DNA from 3 places in the Comamonas koreensis genome. Region 1 is predicted to be linked to each of the others. Evidence: predicted binding sites of a transcription regulator. Region 1 holds the regulator's gene; each other region holds the start of a gene.
The links. The regulator FNR, encoded in region 1, switches genes on or off when oxygen is low (the NO sensors DNR and NnrR bind a similar motif). The targets are predictions, from matches to a motif close to TTGATNNNNATCAA.
Positions count from the first base shown of each region.

Region 2: a site for FNR is predicted at 2,886-2,899, ahead of F0Q04_RS01915 (hemerythrin domain-containing protein). Genes of this name have one in related genera too.
Region 3: a site for FNR is predicted at 3,288-3,301, ahead of F0Q04_RS13235 (universal stress protein). Genes of this name have one in related genera too.

Region 1 is NZ_CP043575.1:4,204,383-4,210,503, forward strand. It holds gene F0Q04_RS19180 (sulfite exporter TauE/SafE family protein) at 352-1,173, shown strand; gene hemN (oxygen-independent coproporphyrinogen III oxidase) at 1,194-2,576, opposite strand; gene fnr (fumarate/nitrate reduction transcriptional regulator Fnr) at 2,728-3,450, shown strand; gene F0Q04_RS19195 (universal stress protein) at 3,600-4,043, shown strand; gene F0Q04_RS19200 (malonate--CoA ligase) at 4,154-5,710, opposite strand; gene F0Q04_RS19205 (enoyl-CoA hydratase/isomerase family protein) at 5,777-6,121, opposite strand, start outside.
Region 2 is NZ_CP043575.1:392,661-398,781, reverse strand. It holds gene narI (respiratory nitrate reductase subunit gamma) at 1-89, shown strand, start outside; gene F0Q04_RS01925 (peptidylprolyl isomerase) at 86-982, shown strand; gene F0Q04_RS01920 (DUF3079 domain-containing protein) at 2,613-2,819, opposite strand; gene F0Q04_RS01915 (hemerythrin domain-containing protein) at 2,953-3,510, shown strand; gene F0Q04_RS01910 (type IV pili methyl-accepting chemotaxis transducer N-terminal domain-containing protein) at 3,507-5,507, shown strand; gene F0Q04_RS01905 (response regulator) at 5,504-6,121, shown strand, end outside.
Region 3 is NZ_CP043575.1:2,922,613-2,928,733, forward strand. It holds gene F0Q04_RS13210 (DUF1428 domain-containing protein) at 1-225, opposite strand, end outside; gene F0Q04_RS13215 (SRPBCC family protein) at 293-760, opposite strand; gene F0Q04_RS13220 (VOC family protein) at 815-1,273, opposite strand; gene F0Q04_RS13225 (SIR2 family NAD-dependent protein deacylase) at 1,459-2,232, shown strand; gene F0Q04_RS13230 (aldo/keto reductase) at 2,252-3,214, opposite strand; gene F0Q04_RS13235 (universal stress protein) at 3,410-3,847, shown strand; gene F0Q04_RS13240 (2OG-Fe dioxygenase family protein) at 3,986-4,735, shown strand; gene F0Q04_RS13245 (Bug family tripartite tricarboxylate transporter substrate binding protein) at 4,831-5,817, opposite strand; gene F0Q04_RS13250 (peroxiredoxin) at 6,038-6,121, shown strand, end outside.

The sequences.
Region 1 (6,121 bases):
TATCTTTTTTGACCAATCCAGGCACATTGAATTGCAGTTTTGGTGGGTGCGGCAGGCGCGAGCGATTACAATGAAAGCGTTCGCAGCCCTGCTGGACTTTATAGTTCCTTGAACCAATGCTCTACGAGCACGGGCTTGGTACATTACCTATTGAGCGTGATCGTCTCGCGTCAGATGAACCCAACGATAGGTTGCCCTCGCCCACCTGAACCCCCGGTTCAGGATGACGGTCCAGTGGATCCGCTGCGAACACCTGATTTTTTCGGGCAGGCTCCGCCCAACCTGTCTTCTCCTCTCCGCGACAGCGGGGTTTCAGGCCACCTGTTTCAGGTGGCCTTTTTACTGCGCGCCATGACTGATCCTCTTGTTTTGCTGCCGCTGTCGTTTCTGGGCCTGATCGGCGGTTTTCTGGCGGGCCTGCTGGGCATTGGCGGCGGCATGGTGCTGGTGCCCTTCATCACCTACATCCTGGGCACCCAGGGCGTGGCGCCGGAGCTGGCGATCAAGATGGCGATTGCCACCTCGATGGCGACCATCGTCTTCACCTCGATGTCCAGCGTGCGCGCCCACCACCAGCATGGCGCGGTGCGCTGGGACCTTGTCAAACGCCTGGCCCCGGGCATTGTGCTGGGCGGCCTGCTGGCCAGCCTGGGTATTTTTGCGGTGCTCAAGGGCAGCTACCTGGGTTTGTTTTTTGGCCTGTTCATTGGCTACTCGGCACTGCGCATGTTCCGCAAGCCCAACAGCCAGGCCATGCGCGCCATGCCGGGCACGGCCGGCCAGCTGGCTGCGGGTGGCGTGATCGGCTGCCTCTCGGGCCTGGTGGGCGCGGGCGGCGCCTTCATCAGCGTGCCTTTCATGACTTGGTGCAGCGTGCCGATGCACAACGCGGTAGCCACGAGCTCGGCGCTGGGCTTTCCGATTGCGGTCACCAATGTCATCGGCTTCATGGTGGCCGGCCTGCACCTGCAGGGGCTGCCACCGCATTCGCTGGGTTATATCTGGCTGCCCGGCCTGGCCGCCATTGCCACCTGCAGCGTGCTGACCGCGCCGCTGGGCGCCCGCGCCGCGCACCGGCTGCCGGTGGGCCAGCTCAAGAAGATCTTTGGCGGCATCTTGCTGTGCCTGGCGCTCTACATGCTCTACAAGAGCCTGGCGGCCTGGCAGGGCTGAGGCCTGCCCACGCCCTGCCCTCAGATAATCCGCGAGAAGCGCGCCCGGTTGCGGTCGGCCTGCAGGTTCTTGTCAAACACCATGGCGACGCCACGCACAAAGTACCAGCCCAGCTCGGTCACATTGATCGATTCGTCGCTCAGCTGCACCAGGCCCTGCTCCTGCAGCTCACGCAGCTGGGCCAGCTCGGCGGCAAAGTACTGCGCAAAATCAATCAGCCAGGCCTGCTCCAGCGATTCAATGGCCAGGCACCCCTGGCACATCAGGCCCATGATCACCGTGCGGCGCAGCAGGTCGTCGCGCGTCAGTGCCAGCCCACGCACCACGGGAATCTGGCCCTGGTCGATCAGGTCGTAGTACTCCTCCAGGGTCTTGGCATTTTGGCTGTAGGTGGCGCCAATGCGTCCGATGGCTGACACGCCCAGCGCCATCAGATCGCAATCGGGCTGGGTGCTGTAGCCCTGAAAGTTGCGGTGCAGGCGGCCCTGGCGCTTGGCCACCGCCAAGGCATCGTCGGGCAAGGCGAAATGGTCCATGCCCACATACACATAACCGGCGGCTTCCAGCGCCGCCAGGGCCTGGGCCAGCATCGCCAGCTTGTCGGCGGGGCTGGGCAGGTCCTGGGCCTGGATGCGGCGCTGGGGCTTGAAGCGCTCGGGCAGGTGCGCATAGGCATACAGCGCAATGCGGTCGGGCCGCAGCGCGTTGACCTGCTCCATGGTGCGCACAAAGCTGGCCGGGCTTTGTTGGGGCAGACCATAGATCAAATCGATATTGATGGATTCAAAGCCGATAGCGCGCGCCTGCTCGACCAAGGCAAACACCTGGTCAGCGGGCTGCTCGCGGTGCACCGCCTGTTGCACCAGCGGGTCAAAGTCCTGCACGCCAAAGCTCAGCCGGTTGAAGCCGAGCCGGTACAGGTGCTGCAGGCGCTCGCCGCTCACAGTGCGCGGGTCGACCTCGATCGCGTACTCGCCACCGGGCTGCAGATGAAAACGCTCTTTGACCATATCCATCAGGCGGCTGAGGCCGGCATCGGTCAGGAAGGTGGGCGAGCCCCCACCCAGGTGCAGTTGGCTGATGGTCGGGCGGGCGCTGACATGGGCCAGTTGCAGGTCCAGCTCGCGCTCGAGGTAATCCAGGTATTCGTCGGCCCGCTCGGCGTGCTTGGTGATGATCTTGTTGCAGGCGCAGTAGTAGCACAGCGAGGCGCAGAACGGCACATGCACATACAAGGACAGCGGCGACAGCCGGCCCGCCAGACCGGTGCCGCGTTGCGCCAGCGCCAGCTTGTACTCATTCGCAGCAAAGGCTTCAACAAATCGGTCTGCGGTAGGATACGAGGTGTAACGGGGGCCGGGAACATCAAAACGGCACAGCAGTTCAGGGGTCAGGGAAATCATGGTTCTTCTTCCTAGCGGACGCCCCAATGTGCCCCAAGGCCTGCCACGCGTCCTTGATGTACATCAAGAAGCCTCTGGGCGCCAGCACGCACAATAGGCCCATCCAAGGAACGTCGTTCCTATCTGAATAGTTGTTCACGGGTATTGATACATGACATCCAACTCCATCAAAGTAGCGTGCTCCAGCTGCAATTTGCGCGAGCTGTGCATGCCCGTGGGACTGTCGGCCGAACAGATGGAGCGCATCGACGAGATCGTCGCCACCCGGCGCAAGATCAAGCGCGGCAGCGCGCTGTTCCGCAACGGTGAGACCTTCACCTCCTTGTATGCGATACGCACCGGTTTCTTCAAGACCAGCATCGCCACCGAAGACGGGCGCGACCAGGTCACCGGCTTCCAGATGGCGGGTGAGATCATCGGCCTGGACGGCATCGTCAACGACCGCCATTCCTGCGACGCGATTGCGCTCGAAGATGCCGAGGTCTGCGTGATGCCCTACTCCTCGCTCGAAGACCTGTCGCGCGAGGTGACCGCCTTGCAGCACCATGTGCACAAGGTCATGAGCCGAGAGATCGTGCGCGAGCATGGCGTCATGCTGCTGCTGGGCAGCATGCGCGCCGAAGAGCGCCTGGCCGCCTTCTTGCTGAACCTGGTGCAGCGCTTGCATGCCCGGGGCTTTTCGCAGCATGAGCTGATCCTGCGCATGACGCGCGAGGAAATCGGCAGCTACCTGGGCCTCAAGCTCGAGACCGTCAGCCGCACCTTCTCCAAGTTTGCCGAGGAGAACATCATCGAGGTCAAGCAGCGCCATGTGCGCATTCTGGACACCGACAAGCTCCAGGGCCTGATCAACACCCAGGCCTGCTCGGCTTAAGACCCTGTTCCAAGTCGCTCCGCCAGCGGATACAAACGCGGTCTGATCCGACATCCGCTCAAGCCGCAAGCGGCGATGCTCTGAGTTGCATCCACGGCAAGGCTGCCACCCACAGCCCTGCCCCATGTCTGACCTGAAAGGAGCCTGCCATGTACCAACATATCCTGCTTGCCACCGATGGCTCTGAGCTGTCCGAGAAGGCCGTGCGCCACGCACTGGCGCTGGCCAAGCTGAGCCATGCCACGGTGACTGCCGTCAACATCTCGCCCAACTACCCGCGCAGCTACTTCGAAGGCAGCACCATGCAAAACCCCGATGACATTGCGCGCATCGAGGATGGCTGGGAACGCGCAGCGCAAGGCATTGTCGATAAGGTGGTGGCCGAAGGCGCCGCGACCGGCGTGCCCATCAAGACCCTGGTGATCAAGTCCGACATGATTGCCGAGGCGCTGCTGGAGACGGCGAAGAAGGAAAACTGCGACCTGATCGTCATGGCATCGCACGGCTACCGGGGCTTGAAGCGCCTGCTGCTGGGCAGCGAAACACAGCATGTACTGACCCATGCCACGATACCGGTGCTGGTACTGCGCTGATCGCCGTATAACCGCATCATCCCCATAGCAAACCCTCGCCTGCGGCAGCTTCTGAGCGGCCACAGCGCGAGGGTTTTGTCATGGCGGCGCATGCCGCCTCCATAGGCGCATCAGCCCTTGAACAGGTCCTGGTACTGGTCGCGCAGCAGGTTCTTTTGCACCTTGCCCATGGTGTTGCGTGGCAGCTCGCCCACGACAAAGCAGCGCTTGGGAATCTTGAAATTGGCCAGCTGCTTTTTCAAGGTCGCAATGATGCCGTCGGCATCGAGCGGTTGGCCCGCCTTGGCAATGACCACCGCCACACCCACTTCGCCAAAATCGGGATGCGGCACGCCGACCAGCGCGCTTTCCGCGACGCCCGGCAGTTCGTTGATGAAGCCCTCGATCTCGGCCGGGTAGACGTTGTAGCCGCCGGAGATGATCAGGTCCTTGCTGCGGCCGACGATGGTCACATAGCCGCGCGCATCGATCTTGCCTACGTCGCCGGTCTTGAACCAGCCGTCGGCAGTGAACTCCTGCGCGGTCTTCTCGGGCATGCGCCAGTAGCCGCTGAACACATTGGGGCCTTGCACCTGGATATGGCCGATCTCGTCGGCGCCCAGCGCCTGGCCGTCATCGCCCTGCACCCGCACGCCCACACCCGGCAGCGCAAAGCCCACCGTGCCGCCCCGGCGCTCGTCCTGGCCGCCATGGCGGGCATCGGCCTGGTAGGGGTTGGAGACCAGCATGATGGTCTCGCTCATGCCATAGCGCTCCAGGATGGTGTGGCCGGTGCGAGTCTGCCAGTCGCGGAAGGTCTCGATCAGCAACGGCGCCGAGCCGGAGATGAACAGACGCATGTGCTGGGCCGCTGCCTTGGTCAGGCCCGGCTCGGCCAGCAGGCGCACATACAAGGTCGGCACGCCCATGAAGACCGTCGCCCGCGCCATCGCGGCAATCACCGCCTTGGGCTCGAACTTGGCAAACCAGATCATCTTGCTGCCATTGAGCAAGGCCGCATGGATCGCGACAAACAGGCCATGCACATGGAAGATCGGCAGCGCATGGATCAGCACATCGCCCTTTTTCCAGCCCCAGTAGTCCTTGAGCATGACGGCATTGCTCAGCAGGTTGCCGTGGCTGAGCATCGCACCCTTGCTGCGCCCAGTGGTGCCACTGGTGTAGAGGATGGCGGCCATGTCGTCGGCAGATTTCTGCGCAGGCGTGTGTGCATCGGCGCAGTGCACCGCACGCTCCAGCAAGGTTCCGCTGCGGTCATCGCCCAGGGTGAACACGCTTTGCGTGCCGCACTGGAAGGCGATCTTGGAGACCCAGCCAAAGTTGGCCGGTGAGCAGACCACAACGGCCGGCTCGGCATTGGTGACAAAGTACTCGATCTCGGCGCTTTGGTAGGCGGTGTTGAGCGGTAGAAACACATGGCCGGCACGCAAGGTGGCCAGGTATAGCGCCATCGCTTCGACCGACTTTTCCACCTGCACCGCCACGCGGCTGCCGGAAGGAATATTCAGCGAATCGAGCAGGTTGGCGATGCGCGCGCTCATGCGGTCCAGATCGCGCCAGCTGTAGTTCAGCGGCTCACCGCTGGCCGACGTGGTCTCCACGGCGATGGCATCGAGGTCCTCAGGAAAGGCCGCGCGCAGGGCGCAGAACAGGTTGTCGTTGGTCATGTTTGTCTACTTGGTTGGTGGTTTCCTTGGCGCCTGCGGCCCGGCCGGTGGCCAGCGCAGGCACGGTCAAAACTGGGCTGCTCTTTTGTCGACAAAGGCGGCAATGCCTTCGCGGTGTTCTGCCGAATCGGCATAGGCATAGGGCTGCTGCAGCACCGGGGCCTGGGCATCGCCTTCGGCCAGTGCACGCAGCAGCTGCTTGGTCATGCGGGCAGCCTGGGGCGCCAGGCCGCAGATGCGGGCCACGCTGCGTTCCAGCTGGGCCTGCAGGTCTTGAGCGGGGTGAACCTGGCTCAAAAAGCCCGAGGCCAGCATCTGGTCGGCGCCAAAGAGCGCTGCCTCCAGCAGCATCTGCCGCGTCTTGGCAGGCCCCACCTGGCTCAGCACCAACGCCGCCTCCTTGGGTGCCAT
Region 2 (6,121 bases), 1.4 Mb from region 1:
CCTCCGTGGCCTACCTGGCACGCCCCTACCAGCTGGTGCGTGCGCGCCGTCTGAACCTGTCCAACAAGCAGCCAGGAGGCCGCCCATGAACGCCGATCTGCACACCTCCACGGGTGGCTGTGGCAGCGCAGCCTGCAGCTGCCAGGACAGCCCCGCCGCCCTCAGCCTGCCCCGCATCGAGGCGCCGCTGGGCGCCCCGCGCGATGCGCTGGCCGCTGCCCAGGTCAACGGCATTGCGCTGTGCGATGCCGATGAGCTGCTGGACCCGCTGGAGCTGCGCCAGCGCGCCTGCACCGAGCTGCTGCGCCAGGCCGCCCAGGCCCAGGGCCTGCTCGCTGCCGACGACCCCGTGCCCCGCGCCGGCGCCATCAGCGAAGCGGCCGGCAGCGCCATCGAGCAGTTGCTGGACGCCGAGCTGCAACTGCCCGAGCCCGACGACAACGCCGGCCGCCGCCACTACCAAGCCCACGCAGCCCGCTACGCCCGGGGCGAGCGCGTGCGGGCACGCCATGTGCTCTTTGCGGTGACGCCCGGCGTCGACATCAACGCCTTGCGCCAGCGCGCCGAGGCCTGCCTGCTGGATGTGCGCAGCGCCACCCCGCAAGAGCAGGCCGCCGGCGACCGCTTTGCCGCCGCTGCCAGCACCAGCAGCAACTGCCCCAGCGGCGCGCAGGGTGGCCAGCTGGGCTGGCTGCGCATCGAGGATTGCGCCCCCGAGTTCGCCCGCGAGCTTTTCGGCCATGCCGAGGTGGGGGTGTTGCCGCGCCTGGTGCACAGCCGCTTTGGGCTGCATGTGGTGGAGGTGCAGGAGCGCGAGGCGGGCACCGTGCCGCCTTATGAGCAGGTGCGGGCCGCTGTGTTGCAGCAGCTGCGGCAGCAGAGTTTTGCGACGGGGTTGTCGCAGTATTTGCGGTTGTTGGCTGGGCGGGCGCTGGTGGTGGGGGTGGATTTGGAAGGGGCGGAAACGCCTTTGGTGCAGTAGCTCTTTTGTTTGATTGCCGCCTGGTTATGTCTCACCGTCGGCTCTTTGTTAACCGCCTGCTTTTTGTTTAAGGACAGAGGCCGGGCGAAAACCGGCCTCCGGCCTGAAGGCCAAAGCAGGAGTCTGCATGGCCAAGAGCGATGGTGCGTAGAGTGTTGCCATCGCTCTGTCCATGTCCAATTAAGAGCCGCTGACCGGCTCAGCTTCCGTTTTACCTCTATTGCTTAATCGAAGGACAGAGGCCGGATGTCGTCCGGCGGCCGACTCACTTTTCTTGCTCGCACAAGAAAAGTAAGCAAAAGAAGTGCGCCCCTGCTGTCCGTGTCCCCAGCGCCTGGGGCGCTGGGGCAACCTGCGATGCTCGGCCCAGGGACGTGCCGCATAACTCACTGCGCGCCAGGGCGCTCCGTTCAAACAGATGCGGCAAGCATGTTCACGAAGCGTGTGTCCTTCGGCACACGCCCGCCCCTGGGCCTGTGCTTCTCGGCACGGACAGAAGGGGAAAGAGGGGGCCCAGCAGCCCAAGCTGGCATCGCTGCGCTCGGCATGGGAGGTGACGGCATCCCCCTTCTGTATGCGCCTGTGGTGGGGCGTTTGCGGGCTGGCATGCGCGCCCCAGCGCGCATGCTTCGTGAACTGACTCGCCGTGGCTGTTTGAACGGAGCGCTTTAGCGCGTAGTGAGTTCCACGGCGCAGTCCGCAAACGTCACACCACAGGTTGCCCCGCAGCGCAGCGAAGGGGTCGCAGACGGTAGGGGAGTGTTTCTTTGCTTACTTTCTTGCACGAGCAAGAAAGTGAGTCGCCTGCCGGGCGAAAACCGGCCTCCGGCCTGAAGGCCAAAGCAGGAGCCTGCATGGCTAAGAGCGATGGAAGGCCGACCATCGCACGGTATTGCCGAGTTAATGGAGAAGCGTTGGCCACAGCGGCTGGTTTCTACTTCTTCTGTTGTTGAAGGACAGAAGCCGGATTTCGTCCGGCAGCCGACTCACTTTTCTTGCTCGCACAAGAAAAGTAAGCAAAAGAAGTGCGCCCCTGCTGTCCGTGTCCCCTTCGCTGCGCTGCGGGGCAACCTGCGATGCTCGGCCCAGGGACGTGCCGCATAACTCACTACGCGCCAGGGCGCTCCGTTCAAACAGATGCGGCAAGCATGACGACGAAGGCGTGTGTCCTTCGGCACACGCCCGCCCCTGGGCCTGTGCTTCTCGGCACGGACAGAAGGGGAAAGAGGGGGCCCAGCAGCCCAAGCTGGCATCGCTGCGCTCGGCATGGGAGGTGACGGCATCCCCCTTCTGTATGCGCCTGTGGTGGGGCGTTTGCGGGCTGGCATGCGCGCCCCAGCGCGCATGCTTCGTGAACTGACTCGCCGTGGCTGTTTGAACGGAGCGCTTTAGCGCGTAGTGAGTTCCACGGCGCAGTCCGCAAACGTCACACCACAGGTTGCCCCGCAGCGCAGCGAAGGGGTCGCAGACGGTAGGGGCGTGTTTCTTTGCTTACTTTCTTGCACGAGCAAGAAAGTAAGTCGCCTGCCGGGCGAAAACCGGCCTCAGGCCTGAAGGCCACAGCAGGAGCCTGCAGGGCCAAGAGCGATGGAATGCCGACCGTCACACGATCCGCACGCCGCCCGAAACATCAGGACTGCCCTGGCAGACCGGCATCCTCAGCAGGCTGAGAAGCCAAAGGATCCCAGTCCGCCCAATCGGGCCCAAACAACTCCACCGGATGCGCCGACCGCTCCGACCCATTGCCACAAGCCATGGACGACGCAGCGCAATAACGGTCACACCCCCAGCAAGTCCGCTCCGGATGCGCAGGATGGATAGGAAAACGTTTGGCCATAAAGAGCTAACAGGGCAAAGATATAGCAGTACCGCACCACTGTGCGCCTGCGTCAGTCAGCAAAATTTGACCTGGATCATGCTTGGCGTACACCGCAACGCACGGTCAGCGATGGGCAGCGAAAATGGAGGCTGTGAAACAGCTCCTGAACACCCCACCCACAGCAGGCTTTGACGAGCCGTTCGGCATGCTGCAGGCCTGCCACGGCCGGGTGGCGCGCAGCCTGGATCTGTTGGGCCGCCTGGGTGCCTACCTGGCCGAGCAGGGCGGCGGCGATGCGCAGGGCCAGGCGCGCGATGCGGCGGCCGATGTGCAGCGCTACTTTGACCTGGCGGCGCCCTTGCACCACCAGGATGAAGAGCAGCATGTGCTGCCCGTACTGCGGGCGGCGGGGCAGGGCGCGCTGGCAGACCAGCTGCAGGCCGAGCACCGGCAGATGGAGGCGCTGTGGCCGGCGATACGGGCGGATCTGCAGGCGGTGCAAGCAGGCCATGCACCGATGGGCGGGGCGCTGGTGGCGGCCCGGCGCCGCTGGGCCGATTTTGCCGAGGTCTATACGCGCCATATCGCGGCAGAGGAGACGCAGGCCTACCCCAGCGCGCAAGCGCAATTGGAGCCAGCCGTGCAAGCCGCCATGGGGCGCGAGATGGCGCAGCGGCGCGGGGTGCGTTACCCGGAGGCGGGGCCATGAAAGGGGAACTGCAGCCAGCACGCCAGCGGCCGCTGGCCGTCAAGATCGGCGCCATTGGTTGCGCGCTGCTGCTGATGGCGCTGGTCGCGATTGGCCTGACCTTGCGGCTGACCTGGTCGCTCGAAGGCGGCGCTGCGGCCGTGAACGAAGCGGGGCGCATGCGCATGCAGACCTGGCAGCTGGCGCAGGCCTTGCCGGAGGCGAGCCCGCAGCGCCTGGCCTTGCTGATCGGCCAGCTCGACACCAGCCTGGCCTTGCTGGAAAAGGGTGATGCCGCCCGGCCGCTGTCGGTGCCGCGCGATAAGGCCTCGCGTGCCGCCCTGCAAGCTGTGCAGCAACGCTGGCAGCGGCTGCGCGCAGCCTGGCAGCAGCCGGTGACTGGCAGCCATGTGGTGCAGGCCGAGGTCACGGCCCAGCAGGCGCAGAGCTTTGTCGGCGAGGTGGACCACCTGGTCGGCCGCATCGAGCAGCAACTGGCGCGCTGGACGACCTGGCTCAACACCGCCCAGTTCGTGATGATGGCGCTGGCCATTGCTGCCGCGCTGGCGCTGCTGTATGCGGCCCAGCTGCTGGTGTTTGGGCCGCTGGCGCGGCTGCAGACGGCCCTGGCCCAGGTCGAGGCGGGCGATTTGTCGGTGCGGGTGCACGCCGATGGCGGCGATGAGTTTGGTGCGCTGGCGCGGGGCTTCAACCGCATGGCGGTGCGCCTGCAGGACCTGTATGCCAGCCTGGAGCGCCGCGTGCAGCAAAAGACCGAACACCTGCAGGCCGAACGCGCCCGCCTGGCGGTGCTGTACGACGCTGCCGCGCTGGTGGCGCGCGCCGATGCGCTGCCGGTGCTGGCCCAGGGCTTTGCGGCCCAGATGCGCAAGACGGCGCAGGCCGATGCGGTGGCGCTGCGCTGGTCGGACGAGCACAACCGCCGCTATGTGCTGCTCGCGTCCGAAGGGCTGCCCGAGGAGATGGTCGATGCCGAGCACTGCCTGCCCACCGGTGACTGCGTTTGCGGCCAGCCCCAGGCCCAGGCGCAGACCCAGCTGGTGGCGCTGCAGGATTGGCGCCGTGGCGTGCCGGCAGCGGCCGGCCGGGTCGATGCCGGGCAATGCCGGCGGGCGGGCTTTGTCAGCGTGCTGAGCGTGCCGGTGCGGCTGCATGAGCGCATGGTGGGCGAGGTGGACCTGTTCTTTCGCCAAGCCACCATGTTGGCGCCCGATGACCGTGCGCTGCTCGATGCGCTGGCCAGCCACCTGGCCGGCGGCATGGAGGGCCTGCGCGCCGACGCCTTGCAGCGCGAAGCGGCGGTGGCCGACGAGCGCGGCCTGCTGGCGCGCGAGCTGCACGACTCCATTGCGCAGAGCCTGGCGTTCTTGAAGATCCAGGCGGGGCTGTTGCGCAGCGACATGGCGCGGCTGCCCCCGGATGGCGCGCGCGTGCAGGCAACCTTGGGCGAGCTCGATACCGGCATCCGCGAAAGCCTGTCCGATGTGCGTGAGCTGCTTCTGCACTTTCGCACCCGTACCAATGCCGAGGACATCGTGCCTGCGCTGCGCACCACCTTGACCAAGTTCGAGCACCAGACCGGTCTGCCCGCGCAGCTGCAGATTGCCGGCGAAGGCATGGCGCTGCCGCCCGATGTGCAGGTGCAGGTGCTGCATGTGGTGCAGGAGGCGCTGTCCAACGTGCGCAAGCATGCGCAGGCCAGCCAGGTGTGGGTGGAGGTGGAGCAAGGCCCGCAGTGGGCGGTGGAGGTGCGCGACGATGGCCAGGGCATGGCGCAGGCCGCCCTGGCGCTGGATGAAACCCATGTGGGCCTGCGCATCATGCGCGAGCGCGCCGCTGGCATTGGTGCCAGCCTGGAGATCCATTCCGTCCCCGGGGCCGGCACCTGCGTGCGCCTGAGCCTGCCCCGCTTGCAGCCCCTGCAACCCCTTCAGCCTCTACCGACTTTTCAGCCGCCCACGGCCGCAACCTTTGCCACCTCCAGGAGCCCCGCATGACGGCAGCGCAAGCGCCTACCCCCGCGATACGCCTGCTGGTGGTGGACGACCACCCGCTCTTTCGGCGCGGTGTGATCGCGCTGCTGGCCGCCCAGTCGCAGCTGCAGGTGGTGGCCGAGGCCGGCGATGCGGGCGAGGCGCTGCGCCAGGCCGCGCAGCTACAGCCCGATGTGGTGCTGCTGGACCACCATATGCCGGGCGTGAGCGGCGTGGATCTGTTGCCGGACCTGCGCGCAGCAGCGCCGGCGGCGCGGGTGCTGGTGCTCACCGCCAGCGAAGACGCGGGCACGCTGGCGCTGGCCTTGCAGCGCGGCGCCCAGGGCTACCTGCTCAAGACGGCCGACAGCGAGGTGCTGGTGGCCGCGATCGAGCGCGCGCTGCGCGGCCAATCGACGGTGAGCATGGAGATGACCGACAAGCTGGTGAGCGCCCTGCAAAACCGGCCGCTGGAGCCGGTTGCGCCGCCGCCGGCCATGCCCGAGCCGGCCGACCCGCTGGAGCAGCTGTCGCCGCGCGAGCTGGAGATCCTGCGCGAAATTGCCGCCGGTGCCAGCAACAAGGAGATTGCGCGCAGCCTGGCCATTGCCGAGACGACGGTGAAGATCCATGTGCAG
Region 3 (6,121 bases), 1.3 Mb from region 1:
CGAGGTGTAGACGATCCAGGAAAAGCAAGCGACCTCGTCCGCCTGTAGCTTGACCGCCATCGGAAACGAGGTGACTTCACCATCGGGCACATCGTCGCCCATACATTCCCAGTACTGCAGTGCGCCGTGCTCCATCCAGACCTTGCCGGCCGCCTCGGCCATGGCTCGGTAGGCGTCGAGCTTGGCGCGGGGCACGGGCAGTACAAATCCATCGACATAAGGCATGGTAGTCTCCTGGGCGCTCGAGCGGCGCTGTTATGGGTGGGCGCTACATCGCAGCGCGAGGACGCAACTACAAGCTGGCAGCCAGCGCCACGAGCTGGTCGGTGGCCACGCCCCAACCGGTGTGGAATCCCATCGCCTCGTGCTGCTTGCGGGTCTCTTCGCTCCAATGGCGCACGGTGGCGGTGTAGCGGGTCAGGCCCGCTTCGGGCTCAAACTCGATGATGGCCGTCATGAACGGTTTGGCGCTGGGCACCCAGCCAGCGGTGTAGGCATCGGTAAAGACCAGCCTGAGGTTGGGTACTACCTCCAGGTACACGCCGGCATTGGGGTACTCGTTGCCTTGCGGGTCGCGCATGACAATCTGGCTGCCGCCGCCCACACGCACATCCACTTGGGCGCTGGCAATGGTCCAGGGCTTGGGTACAAACCACTCGGTGAGCAGGGCGGGCTCGGTCCAGCAGCGGTAGAGCGTGGCGGCGGGGGCATGGATCAGGCGGCTGAGCACCAGATCCTGGGGATGGGGTTGTAGAGACATAGGGTGTGGCTCGGTGCAGGTGGTGTGCGGTTGTGCGGTGAGGAGACGAGGGCCTTATGCAGCGGGCTGCGTCTGGACGTTCACCATCCACGGGGTGCCAAAACGGTCGGTCACCATGCCAAAACCGGGCGACCAGAAGGTGGCTGAAAAGGGCATGGCCACCTGGCCACCGTCAGCCAGACCGTTGAAGATGCGCTCGCCATCTGCTGCGGAATCGACACCGATGGACACCCACATGCCTTGGGGTTTGAGATAGCCGCCACCACAGGTCTCGGCGCTGGCGCCAGGCATCGCAGGCATCGTGTCCGAGGCCATGATCGCCTGGCTGCCTACTTGCAGGTGGGCATGCATCAGGCGCGACTGCGCCTCAGGCGGGAGCGGTGGCATGCCTTCGCCAGGCGGCATGTCGCTAAAGCGCATCTGGTGCATGATCTGGCCGCCAAACAGCTGGGCGTAAAAGGCCATGGCTTCGGCGCAATCGCCATCAAAGTTCAGATAGGGGATGAATTGCATTCTTGTCTCCTCGTCGTGGGTCAGCCATTCTGGGCTCGGCCCGTCCATCGTGTCCATCTCCAAATCGTGATGACAGTTTCTGAATGTAAGTCGCTCAATCGGCGCCCTGCGCAGTGATGCTGGACTGTGGCGCTGGAACGCAAGCCTTGCCGTATGCTAGGCAGCTGCTTTTCACCGCACCTTCTATGTCATTTGATCCCTTGGATACCTGCGCAGCGCTGCCGCTTGCCGATACAGAAATTGCCAGCCTGCGACAGCGCTTGCACAATGCGCGGCATCTGCTGGTGTTGACGGGGGCGGGGGCCAGTGCGGAGTCGGGCGTGCCGACGTTTCGTGATGCACAGACGGGCTACTGGGCGCAGTTCAGCCCTGAGGAGATGGCCAGCGAAGCGGGCTTTCTGGCCCATCCGCAGCGGGTCTGGGACTGGTACCAGTACCGCCGCGATCTGGTGCGGCAGGTGATGCCCAATGCCGGCCATGTGGCGCTGGCCCAATGGCAGGCGCGCCACCCCGGCCGGATGACCCTGGTCACGCAGAACGTCGATGGCCTGCACCAGCGTGCCGGCAGTACGCCAGTGCTGTGCCTGCATGGCAATCTGATGGACAACCGCTGGCTGCTGCCGCCCAAGCCCTGCTGCGATGCCCGCTTTACCGAAGGCGATGCGCCGCCGCAATGCCCTGGTTGCGGCAATTACCTGCGCCCGGCTGTGGTCTGGTTTGGCGAGGCCTTGCCCCATGCCGAGCTGCAGCAGGCGCAAGACGCCGCCAAGGCCTGTGACCTGATGCTGGTGATTGGCACCTCCGGCCATGTCTACCCGGCGGCTGGCCTGGCCCATATCGCCGCCCGGGGCGGCGCGCATGTGGTGGTCATCAACCCCGAGCCCACCGCGCTTGACGGGGTGGCCGACCGCTGCTGGCGCCTGCCTTCGGCGCAAATTTTGCCGATTCTGCTGGCCTAGGCTTGTCGCCAGCCTTCGCTCAAGCTTCGGCGCTGGCGGCGTTGAGCGTGGCCATCGCATCGGCATCGAGCTGCAATTGGCTGGCGCGGATCAGCGACTGCAGCTGCTCGAGGTTGCTGGCGCTGGCAATCGGCGAGGCAATGGCCGGCTGGCGCATGACCCAGGCCACGGCCACCTCGCCCATCGGGGCGCCCGTGCGGCTGCTCACCTGTTCGAGCGCGGCCAGAATGCGCAAGCCCCGGTCGTTCAGATACAGCTGGGTGGTCTTGGCGCCGCGCGGGCTTTTGCTCGCGTCCTCGGCCTTGCGGTATTTGCCGGTCAAAAAGCCGGCAGCCAGGCTGTAGAAGTTGATGACGCCCACGCCCTGCGCAACGCACAGCGGCTGCAACTCTTGCTCGAACACGGCACGGTCATAGAGGTTGAAAAGCGGCTGTAGGCTCTCATAACGCGCCAGGCCATGCTGCTCGCTGGTCTGCAGCGCCTCTGCCAGGCGCGCTGCGCTGTAGTTGCTGGCGCCCACGGCACGCACCTTGCCCTCGGCGATCAGCTCGCCAAAGGTGCCCATCACATCGGCCAGCGGTACCTGCGCGTCGTCGTCATGCGATTGGTAGAGGTCGATGTAATCGGTCTGCAGGCGCTGCAGAGAGGCGTCGACCGCCTGGCGGATGTACTCCGGGCGCAGGCCGACCTTGCCTTCGCCCATATCCTTGCCGACCTTGGTGGCCAACACCACCTGCGCGCGCTTGCCCGAGCTGCGCAGCCATTTGCCGAGCAAGCGCTCCGATTCACCGCCGCTGTGGCCAGGCGCCCAGCGCGAGTACACGTCAGCGGTATCGACAAAGTTCATGCCGGCATCCAGCCAGGCATCGAGTAGGTGAAAGCTGGTGGCCTCGTCAGCCGTCCAGCCAAATACATTGCCGCCCAGGCACAGCGGCGAGACTTGCAGGGCGGATCGACCCAGGGAGCGCAGGGATGTTGTCATCGTTTGAAGAGGGGTTAGGGCCCAGCAGGGCGGTGCAAACATTATGCGGCGCGGGCTGGCGCGGCGCCACCCGTTGATGCAGCGCAAACCGCTTGCAACTGCCGCATAGGTGGCAGTGCTGCAGGGCCTGCCAGGTTTGCCGGGCCCTGCGTTTTAGAGTAAGTTATGCATGCAACAACAAAAAGGAGTGACGCTATGTTCAAACATATTCTGGTGCCGGTCGATGGGTCTGCCACCTCCATGCTCGCGGTCAACAAGGCCGCCGGTCTTGCCAAGGCCTTTGGCAGCCAGGTCACTGCGGTGTATGTGATCGATCCCTATCCCTTCACCGGCGTGGGCGCCGATTTTGCCTATGGCCAGGCGCAGTACCTGTCTGCTGCCACTGCCGATGCGCACACCGCGTTGGACGCGGTCAAAACTGCGATGGAGCAGGCCGGTATTCCTGTGGACACCGTCATGGGCGAAGGCCACTCCGTACACGACGGGGTGATGGAAGCGGTCAAAACCACCGGCGCCGACCTCATTGTGATGGGCTCGCACGGCCGCAAGGGCCTGGAAAAGCTGGTGCTGGGCAGCGTGACCCAGCGCGTGCTGAGCGACAGCCTGATCCCCGTGCTGGTCGTTCGCCAGTAATGTCAGCGACGGCACCCGGCTTGGTGCCGTTTTCGTTGAGTGGATGGCTACCGGGCAGCGCTGCGGCGCTGCCCAAAGTTGTGCAGCACGCAATGCTTTTGTGACCGCCGTAAGCTCGCCCGCTTGACGGAGTTTTACATGCAGTCCTTTCCTCCTCCTTATTGTGATGCCGACCAGGTGGACGGCACTTTGCGCGCCTATGGCTATGCGGTGCTCAGCCCCGCCGCCGTGGCGCAGTGGGCAGCCTGCCCGCCCGATGACCTGGCAGCGCTCGGCAGCCACTGGGAGGCCATGCCCCATGATGCCTACCTCAAAGACGGCGGGCGCTACCGCAAGCGCCGCCATTCCTGCTATGTGGTGCAGGATGACCAGGTTGAGTCCGTAGCCCACCGTGCCCATTGGCAGCCGGTGGAGTACAACGCCTTGCATGGCGGCATGCAGCGCTGGTTTGAGCCCGTCGCAGCCAGCACCCAGGCGCTGCCCGCCTGGCGCCAGATCATGCGTGCGCTGGGTCACACGGCGCAGGCACTGTTTCCCAGTGCGGAGCACGCGCCCTGGTATACCGAGGCCCACCAGTTCCGCATCGACACCGCCGAGGGCATTGGCCGGCCCACCCCCGAAGGTGCGCACCGCGATGGCGTGGATCTGGTGGCGGTGTTTTTGGTGGCACGCGAGGGCATCAAAGGCGGGGAGACGCGGGTGTTCGACGCCCAGGGCCCGCAAGGCCTGCGCTTTACGCTCACCGAGCCCTGGTCGCTGATGCTGCTCGACGACGCCCGGATGATCCATGAGAGCACGCCGATCCAGCCGCTGGGCGATGCCCCCGGCCACCGCGATACCTTGGTGGTGACCTTGCGCCGCCAGGCCTTCCAGGGCGACGGTGCCTGAGCGCTGGCATTGCCATTGATCACCATCGGCCCATTGGCCTGGTCATAAAAAAAGGGCACCTGCGAGGTGCCCTTGCCGTATCCCAGCCCTGGGGCTTACTGGATGGTCGCGCCCGAGGCTTCAACAATGGCCTTAGCGTCCTGGAAGTCCTTGTGGAAGAACTTGTCAAAGTCCGATACGGACATGGCCTGGGGCTCGGCGCCTTGGGCCAGGATGGAATCCTGCACTTCCTTTTGGCCCAGTAGCTTGTTGACCTCGGTGTTGAGCTTGCTGACGATGGGGGCGGGCAGGTTCTTGGGGCCAAACAGGCCATACCAGGTGCTCACATCAAAGCCCTTCATGCCCAGTTCCGCAACGGTAGGCACATCGGGCAGCGAGCTGCTGCGCTTGGCCGAGGTAACAGCCAGCGGACGCAGCTTGCCGGCCTTGATCTGGCCAATGGCCGAGGGCACGGACGACACCAGCAGATCGACATTGCCGGACAAGGTGTCGAGCAGCGCGGGGTTGGAGCCCTTGTACGGCACGTGGGTCAGCTTGACGCCGGCCGCCTTCTCAAACAGCACGCCAGCGATATGGATGCTGGTGCCATTGCCGGGCGAGCCGTAGGTGATCTTGCCGGGGTCGGCCTTGGCGGCGGCGATCACATCGTTCAAGGTCTTGAACTTGCTGTTTTCCGAGGTGGCAATGATGACCGGCGAGTAGGCCACATGGGCAATGGGCGTCAAGTCCTTGGCGGGGTTCCAGGGCAGGCCCTTGTACAGGTAGTAGCCCAGCACCACGTTGTCCTTCTGGCCCATGACGATGTCATAGCCCGTTGGCTGGGCCTTGGCGACTTCGCTGATACCGATGGTGCCGCCCGCGCCGGCCCGGTTGTCAGCGACCACCGTCCAGTGGTTCTGTTCGCTGAGCTTTTGCGCGATGATGCGCGAGAGAATATCGGTGCCACCGCCTGGTGGGAAGGGCACGACCATGCGCACCGGCTTGCTGCCGGGGTAGTCCGTCGCCGAGCCCTGGGCCATGGCACCCGAAGCGGCCCCCACCGTCAGCGCCACGGCGGCGCATTGCAGAATGTGTTTCATCATCTTGTTGTCTCCTTGAGGGTCACACCTTCGCATGGCTTTCGCACAGTCGGCCAAGGAGGTAGTTGCATAAACAGTCAAAGGGGTGATGATGTATGCCATCACGCCAGGTGGCATATTCTAGGGGCTGTGGTGTGGAGCGATGGAGCGCAGGCGAAAAACAGAGCCTGCCGCCAATGGCCCAGGCTTGGGGCGTATCTAGATGACAACAGAAGGATCGACTATGAAAGCAAAATTCGTGGGGGCGTTGGCCTCGGTGGTGATGGGCTGCGCGGCGCTGGTCAGCCTGCCCAGCCAGGCGGCGCTG